Aliamphritea ceti: one gene and its partner. The main gene of each other region encodes a partner of the protein of the gene in region 2 in a complex. Links are inferred from orthologs where the notes say so. Each region holds a gene or a part of one and is shown on either strand. Other genes may lie near its edges.

Evidence for each region. The genes of interacting proteins can lie anywhere in the genome.
Region 1: the proteins of aceF (region 2) and lpdA are in contact, whole or in part, in a crystal structure (PDB 1EBD), measured with the Geobacillus stearothermophilus proteins. The link is inferred for Aliamphritea ceti from one-to-one orthologs. Residues at the interface, in WP_033016211.1 of Geobacillus stearothermophilus: Ile130, Ala131, Met132, Pro133, Arg136, Arg140, Glu141, Asn155, Arg157; in WP_049624544.1 of Geobacillus stearothermophilus: Pro340, Ser341, Asp344, Tyr345, Arg403, Asp406, Val408, Glu431, Ala432, Gly433, Asp438.

What each region holds. Positions count from the first base shown.
Region 1 is NZ_AP025282.1:3,135,105-3,138,166, reverse strand. Bases 26-3,015 are described here. They hold lpdA (dihydrolipoyl dehydrogenase), read left to right. Parts: upstream 26-794; coding sequence 795-2,237; downstream 2,238-3,015. Other genes in these bases: sucC (ADP-forming succinate--CoA ligase subunit beta), read left to right, coding at 2,432-3,015; odhB (2-oxoglutarate dehydrogenase complex dihydrolipoyllysine-residue succinyltransferase), read left to right, coding at 26-756. Outside these bases: more of odhB, read left to right, coding at 1-25; more of sucC, read left to right, coding at 3,016-3,062. UniProt on the Escherichia coli protein: Lipoamide dehydrogenase is a component of the glycine cleavage system as well as of the alpha-ketoacid dehydrogenase complexes.
Region 2 is NZ_AP025282.1:1,441,340-1,444,291, forward strand. The notes cover bases 8-2,887. They hold aceF (dihydrolipoyllysine-residue acetyltransferase), read left to right. Parts: upstream 8-409; coding sequence 410-2,365; downstream 2,366-2,887. Other genes in these bases: aceE (pyruvate dehydrogenase (acetyl-transferring), homodimeric type), read left to right, coding at 8-375; OCU49_RS06615 (phosphohexomutase domain-containing protein), read right to left, coding at 2,426-2,887. Also shown: more of aceE, read left to right, coding at 1-7; more of OCU49_RS06615, read right to left, coding at 2,888-2,952.

The DNA.
Region 1 (3,062 bases), 1.7 Mb from region 2 along the record:
GCTGCGCCTGCAGTCGCATCTGCGGCCGCGCCAGGTACAGTGCCTGTTGGCGAGCGCGTTGAGAAACGTGTACCGATGACACGCTTGCGTGCAACTATTGCTAAGCGACTGGTTGAAGCACAGCAAAATGCTGCAATGCTAACAACCTATAACGAAGTAAATATGAAGCCGATCATGGAGCTGCGTAAGCAGTACAAAGATCTGTTCGAGAAGACGCACAATGGTACCCGTCTTGGTTTCATGTCTTTCTTTGTTAAAGCTGCAACTGAAGCGCTGAAGCGTTTCCCTGCGGTAAATGCCTCAATCGATGGTAACGATATGGTTTACCACGGTTACCAGGATATCGGTGTGGCAGTATCTACTGCTCGTGGTCTGATGGTGCCAGTATTGCGTGATACTGATGCGATGAGTCTGGCGAACGTTGAGGCGACAATTCGCGATTTTGGTCTGCGCGGTCGTGACGGCAAGCTGGGTATCGATGATATGCAGGGTGGTACTTTTACTATCACTAACGGTGGTGTATTTGGCTCCCTGATGTCTACGCCAATTCTGAACCCACCGCAGACTGCAATTCTGGGTATGCACAAGATTCAGGAACGCCCAATGGCGGTCAATGGTCAGGTAGAAATTTTACCAATGATGTACCTGGCTCTGTCATACGACCATCGTATGATTGATGGTAAGGAAGCTGTACAATTCCTGGTTACTATTAAGGATCTCTTAGAAGATCCAGCTCGGATGTTGCTAGACGTATAAATTCAGCCCCCTTACAGAAATTTTAAAGGTAGGTAAAAATGTCAGATAAATTTGATGTCATCGTGATTGGTGCTGGCCCTGGTGGTTACGTAGCTGCGATTCGAGCCGCACAATTGGGACTGAAAACCGCGTGTGTAGAGAAGTGGGTCGATACTAAAGGTGCACCTTTGTTAGGCGGTACATGCCTTAACGTTGGTTGTATCCCTTCAAAGGCTTTGCTGGAATCTACTCACCAGTTCCATAATGCACAGCACGCTGATGTTCACGGCATTCAGGTTGGTGGCGAAGTCACTATGGATGTTAAGGCGATGGTTGCCCGTAAGGACAAAATCGTTTCAAACCTGACTGGCGGTATTGCTGGTCTGTTTAAGGCGAACGGCGTAACGCTGCTGGCTGGTAAAGGTAAGCTGTTAGCAAATAAGCGCGTTGAAGTAACCGCTGCTGACGGCGCTGCAACTGTTTATGATGCAGAAAACGTTATTCTGGCCTCTGGTTCAGTACCGGTTGAGATTCCACCGGCGCCACTGACCGAAGGTTTGATTCTGGATAACGAAGGTGCGCTGAATATCGATGAGACGCCTAAGCGTCTGGGCGTTATTGGTGCCGGTGTTATTGGTCTGGAAATGGGTTCTGTCTGGGCGCGCTTAGGTACTGAAGTTGTTGTACTTGAAGCCATGGACAGCTTCCTGGCAATGGCCGACAAAGACGTCGCTAAAGAAGCCGCCAAGCTGTACAAGAAGCAAAAGCTTGATATCAAGCTGGGTGCCCGTTGTACCGGTACTGAAATCGTCGATGGCAAAGAAGTTAAAGTTAAATACTCCGATGCCAATGGTGATCAGGAAATTACCGTTGATAAGCTGATTGTTGCGGTTGGTCGTCGTCCTCAGACGAATGGTCTGCTGGCAGATGATTCCGGCGTTAAACTGGATGAGCGTGGCTTCATCTTTGTTGATGGTCAGTGCCGTACAGAAGCGCCTGGCGTGTACGCAATTGGTGATTCTGTGCGTGGGCCGATGTTGGCGCATAAAGCGTCTGAAGAAGGCATCATGGTTGCAGATATCATTGCTGGTCACCATGCGCAAATGAACTACGATGTTATTCCAAGCATCATCTACACACATCCTGAGCTGGCCTGGGTCGGTAAAACCGAGCAGGAACTGAAAGCGGAAGGTGTTGAGATTAAAGTTGGTAAATTCCCGTTTGCAGCTTCTGGCCGTGCCATGGCAGCAAATGATACTGACGGTTTCGTGAAGATGATCGCTGATGCAAAAACTGACCGCATCCTGGGTGTGCATATGGTTGGTGGTATCGCGTCTGAGCTGATTGCTCAGGCTGCAATTGCAATGGAATTCTCTTCAACTGCAGAAGATCTGCAGCTGACTGTATTTGCTCACCCGACAGTGAGTGAAGCAGTGCACGAAGCAGCACTGGCTGTGGATGGTCACGCAATCCATATGGCTAATCGCCGTAAGCGTAAGTAATTAAAAAGCCCCTGTAGTAAGTGCAGGGGCTTTATGGTTTTAGATTTCGACCGGAGACCCCGGTTGATTATCGTTGTTTATACCCGGCATGCTGTATCTGCAGTTGCTGGGTGTTTGCAACCTTTGGGCTGTACGTCAATGGCCTCTCCCCATTGTGTACAGAGACCTCAAAAGTAAAAACGACGGATTAGAGCATGAATCTTCATGAGTACCAGGGCAAACAGCTGTTTGCCGAATATGGTCTGCCGGTATCCAAAGGATACGCTGTAGATACACCGGAAGCTGCTGCTGAAGCGGCTGAAAAAATTGGTGGTAGCAAGTGGGTTGTTAAGACTCAAGTGCATGCCGGTGGCCGTGGTAAGGCTGGCGGTGTACAGCTGATTAATTCTCCTGCTGAAGCGTCTGAATTTGCCGCTAAGTGGTTAGGAAAAAATCTGGTGACCTATCAGACTGACGCAAATGGTCAGCCTGTATCTAAAATTCTGGTAGAAGACTGCACCGATATCGCTAATGAGCTGTATCTGGGTGCGGTAGTTGACCGTTCTTCTCGTCGTATCGTTTTCATGGCATCTACTGAAGGTGGTGTGGAAATCGAGACAGTTGCGGAAGAAACACCAGAGAAAATTCTTAGAGCTACTGTTGATCCTCTGACTGGCGCACAGCCTTACCAGGGCCGTGAGCTGGCATTCAAGCTGGGTCTTGAAGGCGTGCAGATCAAACAGTTCACGCAGATCTTTATGGGTCTGGCGAAAATGTTCCAGGAAAAAGACCTGGCGCTGCTGGAAATCAACCCGCTGGTTATTACTGCAGAAGGTAACCTGCACT
Region 2 (2,952 bases):
GTACGTCGTGACGCTCAGGCTGTTGCTCGCTGGAATATGCTGCACCCGGCGGAAGAGCAACGCACAAGCTACCTGCAGGATTGTCTGGCGGATCGTCAGGGGCCTGTAATTGCCGCGACTGACTATATGCGTATGTATCCTGAACAATTGCGCGAATATATGCCGGGTACATACCGTGTGTTGGGTACTGATGGTTATGGCCGTTCGGATACCCGTACCAAGCTGCGCGAATTCTTCGAAGTAAATAGTCACTATGTGACGGTTGCTGCGCTGACAGCATTGGCAGATGATGGCCATATTGAGCGTTCTGTAATTGCCAGTGCGATGCAGAAGTTTGGCATTAACCCAGAAAAACCAGCCCCTTGGACTGTGTAACCCTGGCCAAACCGAAGCAAAAGAGGAAATGACTGTGAGTACTGTGAATATTACGGTTCCTGATTTAAGTGGTGCGGCTGACGTTGACGTAGTCGAAGTATTTATTAAAGCCGGAGACCGGGTTGAGGAAGGGGATTCCCTGATCGCTCTGGAAACCGACAAAGCATCAATGGAAGTACCGGCGATTCAATCCGGTGTGGTGGTATCTGTCGCTGTTAGTGAAGGCGATACGATCAACGAAGGTGACGCTTTGTGTGTGCTTGAAGAGGTGGGTGCTGAGACACCTGCTGCTGAAGAGGCACCTGTAGAGGCTTCTGTGGCTGAAGCTGCCCCTGCTGTTGCTGCACCAGCCCCGGCTGTGAGTAGTGAAGCTGTCCAGGTAGCGGTACCTGATTTGAGTGGTGCCACCGATGTTGATGTTGTTGAGGTGTTTGTTAAAGCAGGTGACAGCGTTGAAGAAGGTGATTCTTTAATTGCACTGGAAACAGATAAGGCTTCACTGGAAGTACCTGCTCCTCACAGTGGTACTGTTGTAAGTATCGCAATAAGTGAAGGTGGCACGGTTAATGAAGGTGATCATCTTTGTGAAATGCAGGTTGTCGGCAGTGTACCTGTTGCGGCGCCTGCTGCAGCCCCGGTTGCTGAAGCTCCGGCTGCTCCTGTCGCTGAAGCGGCAGCTGAACCTGCAGTGATGATTGCCGGTGGTGTTGAAGATGTATTAATTCCAGACTTAAGCGGCGCTGCAGATGTGGATGTTGTTGAAGTACTAGTGAAAGCTGGCGACAGTGTTGCCGAAGGCGACTCGCTGATCGTTCTGGAAACTGATAAGTCTTCAATGGAAGTGCCTGCACCTAAAGCGGGTACCATTAAGGTAATGCAGATTAAAGAAGGTGATCAGGTTAATGCTGGCGATTTGCTGATGAGTCTGGAAGTTGCTGCGAGTTCAGCTCCGGCGGTTGCGGCTCCTGTTGCAGCCTCGCCAGCTAAAGCGCCAGCAGCTGCACCAGCACCTCAGGCTACTGCTAAGCCAGCTGCAACAGCGACTGTTGATAAAGCAGCTTTAGAGCAGAAAAATAAAACGGTTCATGCCGGACCTGCTGTACGGGCTATTGCTCGGGAGTTCGGTGTTGATCTGGCACTGGTAACTGGCACAGGTTCGCGTAGTCGTATTCTTAAAGAAGATGTGCAGGCGTTTGTTAAAACCGCCCTGAAGAAGGTTGCAGAGAAACCTGCAGCGGCTGTTACGGATGGTTCAGGTATTCCAGCAATTCCTGAGATTGATTTCAGCCAGTTTGGTGAAATCGAACTGGAAAAACTCAGCAAAATTAAGAAAGTAACTCGCGATAATATGTCGCGCTGTTGGTTGAACATTCCACATGTTACTCAGTTCGATAAAGCTGATATTACAGACCTGGAAGCTTTTCGTGCCGGAATGAAGGAAGAGGCTGCCCGTGAAGGTGTTAAGCTAACACCGCTGCCATTCATGCTTAAAGCGATTGCGATGGCTCTGAAGGCGCATCCTAAGTTCAATGCTTCCTTGCATGCTGATGGTGAACATATTGTTTATAAAAAATATGTAAACATTGGTATGGCGGTTGATACACCGAATGGTTTGATGGTTCCGGTAATTAAGGATGCAGATAAGAAGAGCATTTATGAATTATCACTGGAAGCTGTCGAATTGGCAGGTAAAGCCAAGGATCGTAAGCTGAAACCGAATGAAATGCAGGGCGCATGCTTTACGATTTCCAGCTTAGGTGGCATTGGTGGTACTGGTTTCACGCCTATCGTTAATGCGCCAGAAGTTGCGATTTTAGGTATTTCTAAGGCGGATATAGAGCCGCGTTGGAATGGTAAGGAATTTGAGCCGCGTAAGATGTTACCGTTGTGTCTGTCTTATGATCACCGGGCAATTAATGGTGGTGATGCCGGTCGTTTCCTGACATACCTGAATGCTCTGTTGAGTGACGTGCGAAGAATGGCAATGTAATGCTGTTTTGTGAGTAATAAAAAAGGCGCTTAAAGCGCCTTTTTTGTTGTTTCGACATAGTTAGCGTCGCAACAGTGCGAGCAACTCTGCGGTTTTGTCTTCCATCAAGCTAATATCGCCTTTGGTTTCAACGTTCAGGCGCACCACTGGCTCGGTGTTTGAGCTGCGAAGGTTGAAGCGCCATTCGCCCATATCCAGGCTGATACCGTCTGTATGATCGACACTCACAGCTTTACTTTCATAGTTCTCAAGCACGCGTTGAATAGCGCCGGCAGGGTCGGCAAGTTTGCTGTTAATCTCGCCCGGTGATGGATATTTTGCTATGCGATCATCTACCAGTGAAGAAAGTGGCTGAGCTTTGTTGCTAATCAGTTCGGCAACTAGCAGCCATGGGATCATACCGCTATCGCAGTAGAAGAAATCGCGGAAGTAATGGTGGGCACTCATTTCACCACCGTAAACGGCGTCTTCTTCGCGCATGCGTTCTTTAATGAACGCATGGCCTGTTTTACTCTGGATGGCGCGACCACCACTGGTTTCGGCGATGTCCAGCGTATTCCAGATTAAGCGTGGGTCGTGGATCACGG